2 regions of the Sulfitobacter sediminis genome follow, and region 2 is predicted to be linked to the other one. Evidence: riboswitches for the same ligand, from Rfam matches in the RefSeq annotation. Region 2 holds a riboswitch; the other holds the start of a gene.
The links. Region 2 has a riboswitch for S-adenosylmethionine ahead of metZ (O-succinylhomoserine sulfhydrylase). Riboswitches for the same ligand answer to the same signal wherever they lie in the genome.
Positions count from the first base shown of each region.

Region 1: linked by a shared signal. The riboswitch ahead of AB2B41_RS19645 (hypothetical protein) and the one ahead of metZ (O-succinylhomoserine sulfhydrylase) in region 2 are both predicted to bind S-adenosylmethionine.

Region 1 covers NZ_JBFNXX010000022.1:20,134-27,210, reverse strand. Annotated here, with positions in the region: gene AB2B41_RS19660 (FtsK/SpoIIIE domain-containing protein) at 1-104, opposite strand, end outside; gene AB2B41_RS19655 (hypothetical protein) at 118-1,416, opposite strand; gene AB2B41_RS19650 (hypothetical protein) at 1,436-3,289, opposite strand; SAM-I-IV-variant riboswitch at 3,584-3,687, shown strand; gene AB2B41_RS19645 (hypothetical protein) at 3,734-4,321, shown strand; gene AB2B41_RS19640 (metallophosphoesterase) at 4,354-5,271, shown strand; gene AB2B41_RS19635 (exonuclease domain-containing protein) at 5,358-6,719, shown strand; gene AB2B41_RS19630 (diacylglycerol/lipid kinase family protein) at 6,906-7,077, opposite strand, start outside.
Region 2 covers NZ_JBFNXX010000003.1:171,705-178,781, forward strand. Annotated here, with positions in the region: gene AB2B41_RS05335 (lysoplasmalogenase family protein) at 1-296, shown strand, start outside; gene ftsY (signal recognition particle-docking protein FtsY) at 854-1,996, shown strand; gene AB2B41_RS05345 (EamA family transporter) at 2,033-2,935, shown strand; gene AB2B41_RS05350 (inner membrane-spanning protein YciB) at 2,947-3,570, shown strand; gene AB2B41_RS05355 (glutathione S-transferase N-terminal domain-containing protein) at 3,720-4,409, opposite strand; SAM riboswitch at 4,496-4,572, shown strand; gene metZ (O-succinylhomoserine sulfhydrylase) at 4,641-5,819, shown strand; gene folE2 (GTP cyclohydrolase FolE2) at 5,937-7,031, shown strand.

The DNA.
Region 1 (7,077 bases), on a different contig from region 2:
TTCTTCAACCTGAACGAATTACGATCAGAGCCATCACCCGAAGAGAAGCTCCGGGCCACGATCTCGAAAGCCGTACCGGCGATTACTTTATCAATTCCGCTCATTTCTAAATTCCGATCAGGAGGCCGTTCTTGGGCTGACCATTCGCGTAGCGTCTGAGTACTGGGTCACCAGTCCGGCGGCGATCATCTGAAGGGCCAGCTGTGCTTCGTTTTCCTCAAAAATGCTCGCATCGATCGAGTTGATTAGGCCTGAACCCTCGGCAGCGCCCCGACCGATTGCGATGTCAAGGCGGTCATAGAGGACCTCCGTCACAAAGCGTTCGAAGGGCATCTCGCTGCCTGCCGGTATCGTTGCCAGCACAATCATTTCCAGGGCATCAACCGATAATGTGAAGTGTTTCCGCCCGCGCCAAGCATTGAGAAAGCCATTTGCAGCGGCAGTTGCCCAGAAAAAGCTACGGATCTTGTTACGTTGCGCGTTGGGGAGTCTTGGATCGGCGGCAACGCTGTCAATTGCGCCAAGAATGTTTCCGAGGACTTCCTGCAAACAACGCTGCGACGCTCGCCGAAGTTGGGGACTTCCGGCGCCGCAATCGCAAATGATGGGGCTCTCTTTCAATTCCAGTTTCTGCCTGGCCCGACGGTTCTGCATCAATACCAGCCAGAGCGCCGTCCAGCCCATGACCGCACGTATCTTTGCCACAGAGGTTGCTTGAGACTGTTCAAGAATGTTGAGGATGCCATCGCGGTAAACATCTTCGAAATCGTCGATATTGGCCCGTGTGGCTTTTTCAATGTCATCGAGAACCGGCTCTGTATCCGATTTGCTCTGTTTGTTGATAAAATCTGCGAGAATTTCCAGAGGGCTTTCGAGAGTCGCCGAGTAAAGTTGGTCGAACCCGTCTGCAACTCGCTTGAGACGGGCCGCGTCTGGATCGAATCTAAGGATCTTGAAGGCGAGCGCTCCGCCACCGCGAAGATAGAGCCGCTCGAGGCGTATGTTGCCGGAGCGCTCCCTGGCGTCCCAATGTATCAGCGAAGATGTGTACGGGAAAAAATGCGCTCTCGACCACTTCGGTTCTTTCGTTCCATTGGGGATTTCAAGTTGCAAGCAGCGGAGAAGTTCTCGCAGGGTCTCTTCAGCGGAATTGTCGTCGAGCAGTACATCATGCCGTCGTTGATCATCTTTGAAGCTGCTATCCCAGACCAGCCGCCTCCCGAAATCGTGCGATCGGCGAATGATTTGCACAGTGTCTGATGATGGGAGCCTATTTCCGCCTTGTCCGCAGAAGATAAAGTTCAGAAGCTCAAGTCCCGGGTAGTGTCCGGCGGCATCGAAATCGAGGACGCCTCCGAACAGTTCGCGAGAAACTTCTGGACCTTTTCGGACAGTTTGATTGATTTCGTCCTGCATTTTCAAATCTATCCCTTGATCAGGCCCCGGCGCCGACCTGAATGGTGGTTCCATCGATTGAGATCGTGCTCGATAGGCCGTCTCTAATCAGATTGATCTGGTCGGAGCTTGCCTGTGCGGACTGCGCAATCCGGCCCAGAAAACTGGCGACACGTCGAATATCGTGCTCGTAGAATTTGGTCGGAACGTGGCCAGCAGCCGCTCGGAGAATGCAATCGAACGTCATCAAATCCATTAGCAGATCGTGAGCGTCGTCCTGTTTGTCGATGACCCGCAGGACCACGTGGCGGTCAATCCAGTCCACGCTCGACTTGACGTGATGCGGGACGTCCTCGCTATTTCCCCACTTTTCTGAAAGTCTGAGTAGGTCAACGTTTGCCGGTTTTATCCTGGCAGCCAGTATTGCCGTTCCGGACATGGAACGCCCAAATGCTGGATCGACGAGGTGGAGTATTGGCGTCTGTTGTGAAAACTGAAGACCCTGAATGTGGTGCAAACCGGCGATCACCTTTCTTTTCAAAAGGGTCCGTTCCGCGTTGTCCAACTGGTCATGGACAATTGCCAAGAAGTCAGCGCCATAGGGAAAGCCAAGGTGTGCCATATCGAGTTCTTGTCTGCCGATCCCGTCGACATATGCCCGGCGCCTGAGAGCCCTTACGACTTGCGAGACATTTTCAGCTTCATCAGCACGCTGCTTCTTGTTGCGGGGGTCTCCAATAATCTCGTCAATACCGTCCGCAGCATCGATGAAATCTTCATCTGAAGTTGGCGGTGCCGGAAACTGCAGATCCAGTTGCCCGTGTTTGAAAATCTCCTGTTCATTGACAATACGCTCGTCAATTTCGCGGATAGCGCGCCGTCCGGGATCGAGTTTCGGAAGCTGCTGCATAAGCGGCAGACGGTTCAGCTGCTCTTTCGAAAGCGTGTCGGGGGCCTCAAAGGCGAGATTGTAGAATGCGTAGGCCTGCTGCCAGCACTTCTTTCGGCCGCGTCTCATCCTGTGGACGTCCTCGCACTTCAAGCCCCCTGTCAGAAGATATGCAAATGCCATGAGCATGTCGCGGATGGTTATGACGTAGCCAATTCGCTCCAGCGTGGCGAACAGGAGTCGCAGCTTTGTCTTTCTCGTAGCGGCCGCAACCTCGTCGACGCGCTCTGAAAGCATTTCTCTGTTGCGGTTGATTGGGCAAGCTTCTCGAGCGTCACATTCGCCACAGCTTCTCCACCTCGTACCAGAAGTCCAGTCACGGATCGCGCGGTCTCCAAGCGAGAGACCGTCTTCGTCGGCTGCAGTGGACTGGTGATTGAGATTGACGATATGAACGCGCCCATCCTGGCTGGCCTTGCCATTTTCGAAGGACGCCTCGAAGCTATTCAGAAGCTGCGCACAATAGTGCCCGGCCTGGTCCGAGGCAAGAACGGCGCGAAATCTTCCCTCATTTGCGCAGATGATGGTTACAGCCTCGTCACTGTTGGACTCCTCGACCAGGTTCGCCGCGATCTCCGGTGAGAACTCTGAAAAGTCCTTAAAGATGCGTAGCCCGAGATTTGCTGAAACACCCTCCTTCGCGTAGATAACTTGCCTGCCATCGCACGCCTCGTTGATCAGCTTTCTCGCTTCCTCTTCGCCATACCCTAGGAAGCTCTCGATGATCCTCCGGCACAGGTGCGTTTTCCCGTGACCTGCATCGCCGGTTAGGACGATTACATGCGCGCCAGTATTGGCAGCTTCGAGAACATAGTTATATGCGACAGTATCTAGGTTGAGAGTGTCACCAGCTACCTGATATTCTTCATAAATCTGGTCGTGGGACGGATCGAATGGTAGGAATCTTGCCATCCGATAAACGTGAGGATTCTTCATTTCCGACATATAGCTGCTCTCTACACCGCAACACCTCTTCGGATGTTCGGATGGAATTTCTATTTTGAAGAGTAGCAATGTGGCAAGCGAATGCAATATTTGCGGAATTCATGGGTCGCCCTAAGAAGCCCATCGATTGCTTTAGGATTCGCTCTCAGTTTGCTGATAGCGCCTCCGACGCGGGATGACCTCGGCTTTGAACAGACCGTTGATAGTCTCGGCCAAGCAACCAAACCGATCCCCTACCCCCAAGAGTAACAAAGGTTGCGGCCTTGAACGTATATTGCTTCGCGTTTATATCCATAGCTGCATCAAGAGTGGGACAAGTGTCCCCACCAACCTGCCCAACCCGGCAAGGTGGTAGCCCGAAAGGGGATGCGGCCAGATCGGCAACGAAAGGGTTGGCCCCATCCACAAGCTATTGCCCTGCCGGTCCCTTAGAAGGAGACCGTCATGATCACGCGTAGAAAATTCATTGTCACAACGGCAGCAACGGCATCCAGCCCGTTTGCTGCAGAGGCATCTGCTGAACAAAGTGAGTGCCTTCCCCTGAAAGCACTGCCAAGGGTCCGCACCGTCTTCGCAAAACGAGCCGATGAAGGTCGGCTAGTTCTGTTTAGCGACGGACCGGAAACACCGCAGAAGCTGATCAGGTCAGACGTTCTCGAGCGAGCTTTCGGACCGGGGACAGACCTCCTGCTACAGCAGCGGGACCATTGGCGGATGATCGATGAGGGGTGGTTTGCAGAAGATGAACTTTTCGAACCCACTTGTATCGAAGATCCCGCCTTTCAGACTTGGCATGCTAACTACAGGCCTGAAACCGAAGCCCATGATTTTCTCTACGATCTGTTTCGGGACGAGATTGCGGGGCCGTTTGGCGCCCGGATTCCCGATCTGGGCCTTGAGCTTGGTGAACATCCGACAACACCGCGCTACGCAACCGCCAAGCTCGACGGTGAGTGGTGCATTCCGCTCATTACTTCTGCAGTAGCGGCCCGGACAACCTGGCTCGCAATTGACACCAACATCGCGCCCTGAGATGCGACCCGACCAGCGAGGCCCAAAGCCAAATGTATGATATCATTCCCGACATTCACGGTCAGGCAACAAAGCTGAAAGCCGCATTGCGCGATCTCGGCTACTCCGAGAAAAACGGTGCCTGGCGCCACAGCGACCCCAGGCGTCATGTCATCTATCTTGGGGACTTTATCGACCGTGGCCCGGACAACCGCGAAGTGATCCATATTGTGCGGGGTATGATCGAAGCCGGCACCGCCTTCGCAGTCATGGGTAACCATGAACTGAACGCGATACATTTTCACACCGCTGATGAAACCGGTCCGCTCAGAGCACACTCTGAAAAAAATATCGCTCAGCATGCATCCTTTCTGAAAGAGTTCCCTTTGGGATCACCTGAGGCCAGCGAAGCCATCGCCTGGATGAAAGAACTTCCTCTCTATCTTGAGTTTGACGGTTTCCGTGCGGTTCATGCCTGCTGGGACGAAGCCGGTATCGGACAGTTGAAACAACAAACGACGAGAGGAGTCTTGTCTGAGGGACAACTGGTCAGGGCTGCAGCCAAAGAAGATGTGTTGTTCGAACTGGTCGAGACGGCTCTCAAGGGCCCAGAACTTCAGCTGCCCGACGGTTACTTTTTTGTCGACAAAGGTGATCACCACCGAACGGAGGTACGTCGGAAATGGTGGGACAGTAACGTGACTTCATGGCGTGACGTAGCAATCTCAGTTCCGAAACCTGAGCAACTCCCTGATCAGAAACTACCCGACAGAATAATTACCTCGGCTTATCCAAGCGATGCTCCACCCGTCTTTTTCGGACACTACTGGATGCAAGGTAATCCCGTGCTTCAGGCGAAAAATGCACTTTGCCTCGACTATTCGGCAGGACTTGATGGACCACTTGTTTCATATGAAGCCCGCCCGGGCCAAAATACTTTGTCGCTCGAGTGGCTGCGGGTCCACCAATAACAGCAACACTAAATCTCCCATCAGGTGCGCTGATCTTTAATCGTGCTACTGGCAATCCGGATCATCTGAAACCAGAATGAGCGCACATGTTTGCTTTCTACGACTTTGAAACCACAGGAACCTCGCCCGCATTCGATCAGCCCCTGCAGTTTGCGGCGCTCCTGGTTGACGACGACTTGCGTGAGGTGGATCGCCGCAACCTGCGCTGTCGTCTGGAGCCTCACATCCTGCCCGCTCCTATGGCCTTGGCGATAACCGGCGTGACACCCGAACTTCTTATGGATGCCTCGCTGGACACATGGTTCGGGTTTTCCCAGGCGGTTGCCAAAACGATAATGGATTGGTCGTCGGCCACGTGGGTCGGATACAATTCGATCAACTTCGATGAGAATGTGATGCGGCAGATGTTCTACCAGAACCTTCACCCGGATCTCTATCTCACACAAACCGGCGGAAACAGCCGCATGGATGTTATGCAGATGGTCTATGCCGTGCGCGAACTCGCTCCTGAGGCGCTCGAGTGGCCGACTGATGAAAACGGTCGTTCGACGTTCAGGCTTGATCGGTTGGCGCCATCCAATGGTTTCGCCGAGCACAATGCACACGATGCTCTGGGCGACGTCAGAGCCACACTTCATATCCTGTCGCTGTTGAAGCACCGCACACCGGAAGTCTACGAGCGCTGCCTGCACAACCGAGACAAGGCAACGGTCATCGAGGACCTTCAGCGAGGCGATCCAATGCGGCTGATCCTGCGCTTTGGCGCAGCGCCACCGAGGTCATATTACGGCGTCTACGCGGGCAAAATCCCGGATAACCCCAACGCGCTGGCCTTTCTTGACCTCGACGCCTGCAATGCGGCTGATTTGCTTGGAGCAGACGACGCAACACTCGACCGCGCTGTGTCCGGTTCACCAAAACTTATCCGCACCGTGTCCGCCAACCAGGTCCCGAACCTCTTCCCGGTCGAAAACCCCAAACCAGACTGGATCGCAGCCGCATCCGCTGTCGCGGCGCACCCGGATTTCCGTTCGAGGGTCGGTGCTGCGCTGGCGCGGCGGTTTGTTGACCGTGAAGAGCCGGAGCACGTCGAAGAACGGATCTACTCAGGTTTCTATTCAGGCGATGACAAACGCGCGCTCCGCGACTTCCAGAAATCTGATTGGGCGCAGCGCGTTGAGATTGTTGAAAGCCTCGGCGATGAAAGGCTGAAACAACTGGGCAGGAGGATTATTCATTCCAACGCATCACACCTGCTCCCGGAAAGCTATCTTGAAAACGCCAAAAACCAGATACGGGCACGCTGGCATTCGAATGAAATCAATCCACCATGGACAACCCATGAAGTTGTTGAACAGCAACTGACGGAACTGGGTAAGCGGGGGGTGGTTTCACGGGAGACTTTGCGGGATTTGCGCAGCTTCTATACAGACCGTATGTCAGAATAGATACTTCGCTCCATGAGATGCGAATGCTCATTGGCGTCTGTTGTCGAATTCAGATCACAGTCTATGAACTAAGCATAATGGGCTTACGCAGTGCCACAAAATGCGAAAAGCGGACCTTCGCTTAGCTGGTCCCAAATAGCGGCAACGCGGGTGGAGCAGCCAAACAGGGAGTACGAGACCGGCGCCTTAGCTTATCGCATGGGGCACAAGCACCCGGAGTGGTTTGCTACCGATCTGCAGATTGGCCGGCAGATCGCCAAGATGCTCTCCATCTCCATAGACCAGCGAGGCCCAGAAACTGTTTGGCTCGCATGTGACCCGGCACCGCTGATGAAACTGATTTCTTACCTTGGGATGG
Region 2 (7,077 bases):
TGGCGCTGCTCATCGCCGCCATGTCCCGGCTGATCCTGCCCCGTGCGGGCGCGCTGCGGCTGCCGGTCGCCGTCTACACCGCCGTGATCGCCGCCATGTCTGTCACCGCCTTCGCCACCGGAGAGGCCCGCGTGATGGCCGGTGCCGTGCTCTTTGCCTTCTCCGACGCGCTTCTGGGCCTGCAAACCTTCGTCCTGATCGCCGGAACGCGCCCGGAAAGGCTGGCAAACGCCCTGATCTGGCCACTCTACTGGTCCGCCATCGCGCTGTTGACCCTGGGCGCGCTCGCCGCCTGATCCCGCTGGCCCTTTTCTCTGCCGGGCCAAGAGGCTAGATCAGGGAAAAGACTGCGGAGGCCCCCCTTTTGGCGTTTTTCAAGAAGCTTAAGGAACGGTTGTTCAAATCCTCGTCCAAGATCGACGAGGGGCTGGAAGCCATCGTCAGCGAGGGCGGCGAGGAAGAGACCGTTACCCTCGACGAGGTGATGGAGGAAGCTCCGGCAGCAGCGACCGAGGACCACAGGGCCGCCGAGGCGCTGGCACGGCAGGCCGAGGAAGAGGCGGCGCGCGAAGAGGCTGCGCGGCGCGAACGCGAGGCTGCCGAAGCGGCGGAACGCGCCGCCGCCGAAGAACGCGCCGCACGCGAAAAGGCAGAGCGGGAGGCGCGCGAGAAAAGAGAGCGCGAAGCAGCGGAAGCCGCGCGGCGACAGGAAGCCGCAGCTGCCCGCGCCGCCGAGGAACGCGCGATACAGGAGGCCGCCGACGAGGCCGCGCGCAAGGCCGCCGAGGCCGCCGCGCGCGAGGCGGAGGCCGCACGGCTCGCCGAGGAGGAGCGTCAGGCGGAGGAACGGCGACTGGCCGAAGAGGCCCGCGCCGCCGAGGAGGCCCGCCTTGAAGAAGAACGCGCCGAGGCCGAATCCGCCCGCCGCGCCGCCGCCGAACGTCAGGCCGAGGAAGAACGCACCGCCGCCGAACAGGCCAAGCGCGACGCCGCCGCCAAGGCCACCCGCGACGCGGAGGCCCGCGCGGCGCAAACCCCGACGCTGCGCGAAAGCATGACCCCGGTCGCCCCGGATTTGACCGAGGAAGAACAACCGGCGCCGCAGGAAAAACGCGGCCTTCTCGGCCGCCTCATGGGCCGCGCCGCGCCCAAGACCGTCGTGCGCCGCACGCTTGACGACGACATGCTGGAACAGCTCGAAGAGCTGCTGATCACTGCCGACATGGGCGTCGATACTGCTCTGCGGGTGACGGCCAACATGGCCGAGGGCCGCTTCGGCAAGAAGCTGTCGGTGGCCGAGATCAAGGAATTGATGGCCGACGAGATCACCCGGATCATGGACCCGGTCGCCCGCCCCTTGCCGCTCTACCCGAAAAAGCCGCAGGTGGTGCTGGTGGTGGGCGTGAACGGCTCGGGCAAGACCACGACCATCGGCAAGCTCGCGAGCCAGTTCCGCGCGGCGGGCAAGAAGGTGGTGATCGCCGCCGGTGACACCTTCCGCGCGGCGGCGGTGGAGCAACTGCAGGTCTGGGGCGACCGCGCGGGCGTGCCGGTGCTGACAGCGCCACAGGGGAGCGACCCGGCCAGCCTTGCCTTCGACGCGATGGGCAAGGCGCAGGCCGACGGGGCGGACCTGTTGCTGATCGACACGGCGGGGCGGCTGCAGAACCGCTCGGACCTGATGGAGGAACTGGCCAAGATCGTGCGCGTGATCCGCAAGAAGGACGAAAGTGCGCCGCACAATACGCTTCTGGTGCTCGACGCCACGACAGGTCAGAACGCGCTCAATCAGGTCAAGGTATTTCAGGAGATCTCGGATGTCTCCGGCCTTGTCATGACCAAGCTTGACGGCACCGCCAAGGGCGGTGTGCTGGTGGCGTTGGCCGACAAGTTCGGCCTGCCCATCCACGCCATCGGCGTGGGGGAGCAGATCGACGATCTGCAGCCCTTCGATCCGCAGGAATTCGCGGATGCGCTGGTGGGATACGAACGCTGAGGTGACTGCTTTCCGAATCCTGCTGGCGTCGCGCCGGTGACCGACTGGCTTCTCTCCATCGAAGGGACCGAAGCGGGGCACCGGCTCGCCCTCGTGCTGGCGCTCCTTGCGGCCTTTCTGCACGCGGTCTTTGGCGCCATGCAGAAGGGGCGGCACGACCCCTGGCTCACGCGCGGGGCCATTGACATCTCATACGGCGTCATGGCCGCGCCCTTTGCCTTCTTCGTGGTGCCCTGGCCCGAGCCACATATGTGGCTGATCTTCGCAGGCGCTTTCGTCATTCACACGGTCTACAAGGTCCTGCAGGCCTGGGCCTATACCAAGGGCGCCTATACGGTCGTCTACCCGGTGGTGCGCGGCACCGGTCCGCTATTCGCGGTGATCGGGGCCTACCTGATCTTCAACGAGACCTTCACGGGCACCCAATGGCTGGGCGTTGCCGTCCTGCTTTCGGGTATTTTCGGCCTTGCGGTCTACAACATGATCTTCCTCGTCTCGGAGCGCGACACGCTGAATCTTGCCCTCGCCCTGGCGGTGCTGACCGGGCTTTTCGTGGCGCTCTACACCACCTACGACGCCTACGGCATCCGCGCCACGGCGGACCCTTTCACCTTCCTTGCATGGTTCTTCATGATCGACGGCATCGTCATGCCGCTTGTCGCGCTGCACCGCTGGCGCGGGATGATCGACCCGCCCGCCTTTGGCCCTTTGATGACGCGCGGGGTGATCGGCGGGCTGATCGCATTTATGAGCTTCGGCTCCATCATGATGGCCACGCGCCTCGACAAGGTGGGCGAGGCGGCGGTGCTGCGCGAGACCTCGACGGTCTTTGCCGCTGCCATCGGCTGGCTATTCTTGAAAGAAACCGTGGGTCCCCGCCGCTTGGCGCTCATGGCATTGATCGCGGCGGGCGCTGTGATAGTTGAGGTGGGCGGATGAAGGAGCGCACGATGGACAAGCCTGACAGCGACAGCGGCAAAGAGATCAACCCGATCCTAAAGCAGGTTCTGGAACTGGGCCCGCCCATCGTGTTCTTCCTGATCTACCTGCGCATCCGCGATGATGTCTTTACCTTTGGCGGGACCGAATACAGCGGCTTTATCGTGGCGACGCTGATCTTCGTGCCGATCCTTCTGGTGGCGATGGGCATGCTGTGGTGGCAGACGGGCAAGCTGAGCCGGATGCAGATATTTACCGCCTTCATGGTGATCTTCTTCGGTGGGCTGACCGCGTGGTTCAACGACGAGCGGTTCTTCAAGATGAAGACCACCATCGTCTACGCCTTCTTTGCGGTGATCCTTGGCATCGGTCTGCTGCGCCGCCAAAGCTACCTGGCTTACGTCATGGGCGAGATGATCCCGATGAGACACGAAGGCTGGATGCTGCTGACCCGGCGGCTGACCCTGTTCTTCCTCGCACTTGCGGTGGCGAACGAGGTGGTCTGGCGCACCATGTCCACCGATGCCTGGGTCAAGATCGAGACCTTTGGTTTCCCGATCCTGATGTTCCTGTTCCTCTGGACGCAGATCGTGGCGCTGGAGAAGTATACCGAAACGGAAGACGGGGAGAGCTGAACGGATTTTTTGAAAAGTCCGGACCGATTTCTTTGAAGAAATCGGCGCAACGGAGATGTAGGGCCTGAAATTTCCTACTTAAGCGTTAATTCAGCACAAAGCACTGACATCAAAAGAAAAGCGTTCATTGTCCCCGCGGGGACGAACCCTTAGCCGAGCCGCGCAAGGCGCTGCTGCAATTCCGGATCCTCCGCAAACCCTGGCCGCTTCTCAGCCATCAGGGCGCGACCGCGCAGAACCCCGTCCCGCGCCCACATTGCCTCCAGCCAGCGCGCCATATTTGGCTTGTCCTCCAGCGTCTGCTGCTGCCCTTCCCACAATGACGCCCAGCCCCAGATCGCGAAATCCGCGATCGAGACGAAATCCCCCGCCACGTATTCGTTCTGCGCTAATTGCCGGTCGAGCACGCCGTAAAGCCGTGCGGTCTCGTTCCGGTAGCGGTCCTTGGCGTAGGGGATGTCCTCTTTGGCGAACTTCAGGAAATGATGCGCCTGACCGGCCATGGGGCCGAGGCCGCCCATCTGCCACATCAGCCATTGATCCACAGCGACACGCTCGCGCTCGGTCCGGCCGCAGAACTGACCGGTCTTGCGGGCGAGGTACTGCAGGATCGCCCCGCTCTCGAAGATCGAGATCGGGGCGCCGTCCGGGCCTTCGGGGTCCACGATGGCGGGCATGCGGTTGTTGGGCGCGATCTTGAGGAAGTCGGGGTCGAACTGGTCGCCCTTGCCGATGTTGACCGCATGCGTGGTGTAGGGCAGGCCCATTTCCTCCAGCGCGACGGAGATTTTCCAGCCGTTGGGCGTGGGCCAATAAAATAGATCAATGGGAGCATTCATGGGCGGTTCCTTTCAGTTGACCCATGATGGCGCAAATGGACGCGATGCCAAGGTGCCGGATTGACGAAAGCGCAGGACAGGCGTAATCCATCGGGCGTGGTGATTTGTTACCGGATTGCGGGCCACGTTAAACAATCTGCTAAAAGGTCAGGATGAAAGACCCCTTTCGCTTGACCGCGTCTGGGGTTTTTTGTTGCCCGGCCTGCGCGCCGGGGGAAAAGGATGAACGACATGAGCAAGGACTGGAACAAGGCCACCAAGGCGGTGCACGCAGGCATTCGCCGCAGCCAGTATGGCGAGGTTTCCGAGGCGATCTTCATGACGCAGGGCTTTGTCTATGAGACCGCCGAACAGGCCGAGGCCCGGTTCGAAAAAGCGGGTCCGGACGAGTTCATCTATGCCCGCTACGGCAACCCCACGGTCGCGATGTTCGAGGAGCGCATCGCCGCGCTGGAAGGCACCGAGGACGCCTTTGCCACGGCGTCGGGCATGGCGGCGGTCAACGGGGCGCTGATGTCGGTCCTGAAGGCGGGCGATCACCTTGTCTCGTCCCGCGCGCTGTTTGGCTCCTGTCTCTATATCGCCGAGGAAATCCTGCCCCGCTTCGGCGTCGAGGTGACCTTCGTCGATGGCAGTGATCTGAACCAGTGGGAGGCCGCGATCCGGCCTAATACCAAGGCGGTGTTCTTTGAGTCGCTCTCGAACCCGACACTGGAACTGGTGGACGTGGAAGGGGTGGCGCAACTGGCCCATGCGCAGGGCGCGCTGGTCATCTGCGACAACGTCTTTGCCACGCCGGTCTATTCCAAGGCGGCAGAGCAGGGCGTGGACCTTGTGATCTATTCCACTACCAAGCACATCGACGGGCAGGGCAGGGCGCTGGGCGGCGTGATCCTCGGCTCGCGTGAGATGATCCGCAAGACGATCGAGCCTTACATGAAACACACCGGCGGCTCCATGAGCCCCTTCAACGCCTGGATCATGCTCAAGGGGCTTGAGACGATGAACCTGCGGGTACGCGCCCAGACCGAGACGGCGGCGAAACTGGCCGAGGCGCTGCAGGGACATGAGAAGCTGAGCCGCGTCATCTATCCCGGGCTGGAGAGCCATCCGCAGCACGATCTGGCGCAGCGGCAGATGGGGGCAGGCGGTACCATGCTGGCCATCGAGGTGAAAGGCGGCAAGGAGGCGGCGTATAAGTTTCTGAATGCCTGTGAGGTGGGGATCATCTCCAACAACCTCGGGGACGCCAAGACGATCCTGACGCCTCCTGCCTTCACGACCCACCAGCGGCTGCCGCACGACCAGAAGGATGCACTGGGCATCACGCCGGGATTGGTGCGTATTTCCGTGGGGTTGGAGGACGCTCACGATCTTTTGAGCGACTTCATGCAGGCGCTTTCCCACTGAAAATGTCGGTTTTGCAGGCGCTTGCTGCGACAAAATGGGGCTATATGATATCTTAATTGGGAATCCTGAAATGGCACCCTAACTAAGTGTCGCACACCGATAAGGGGAGCCTTACCCATGAATGCGATCACTTCCGTCAAGAAAGCACCGGAGCGTTCCGAGGCCCGAGACGCCCTTGAAACACTCAAGGCCTGGGCCGCAGGGGCGACCGAGGAAGAGATGGACGCGCTGGACCCGGCGGTCGCGCGCCTGCTGTCGACCAGCGAAGCCTACCCGGAATTCAACCGCACCTATCCTGCGGATTTCGCGGTGGGCGACAGCTACAAGCGCACGCTGCCCGACCTGCAGAACGGACCATCAAGCCTGATCCGGGGTGCTAAGAAGCAGATTCAGCATGTGGGCATTTCCAACTTCCGCCTCCCGATCCGCTTTCACACCCGCGACAACGGCGATCTGACGCTCGAGACGTCGATCACCGGCTCCGTCAGCCTTGAAGCGGACAAGAAGGGCATCAACATGTCCCGCATCATGCGCAGCTTTTACAAGCACGCGGAGCGGACCTTCAGCTTCGATGTGATCGAATCCGCGCTGGATGACTACAAGGCGGACCTCGAAAGCATGGATGCGCGCATCCAGATGCGTTTTTCTTTCCCGATGAAGATCGAGAGCCTGCGGTCGGGCCTGTCGGGGTATCAGTATTACGACGTCGCCCTCGAACTGATCGAGAAGGATGGCGTGCGTCAGAAGATCATTCACCTCGACTATGTCTATTCCAGCACCTGCCCATGTTCGCTGGAATTGTCCGAGCACGCCCGCGCCACACGCGGTCAGCTGGCGACGCCGCATTCGCAGCGTTCGGTTGCGCGGATCTCGGCGGTGATCGACCCCGACAGCAAGTGCCTGTGGTTCGAGGACCTGATCGACGTCTGCCGCCGCGCCGTTCCGACGGAAACGCAGGTGATGGTCAAGCGTGAGGACGAACAGGCCTTTGCGGAGCTGAACGCGGCCAATCCGATCTTTGTCGAGGACGCGGCGCGTCTCTTCTGCGAGCAACTTCAGAAGGAGCCGCGCGTGGGTGATTTCCGCGTCATCGCGAGCCACCAGGAAAGCCTGCACAGCCACGATGCGATTTCGATCCTGACCGAGGGGCCGACCTTCGAGATGAACAGCATCGATCCGAAACTGTTCAACACGCTATTCCACGTGGGCTGAGACCCGGGAGAAGACTGAACTGCCAGAGAGGGGCGTTCCACTTCGG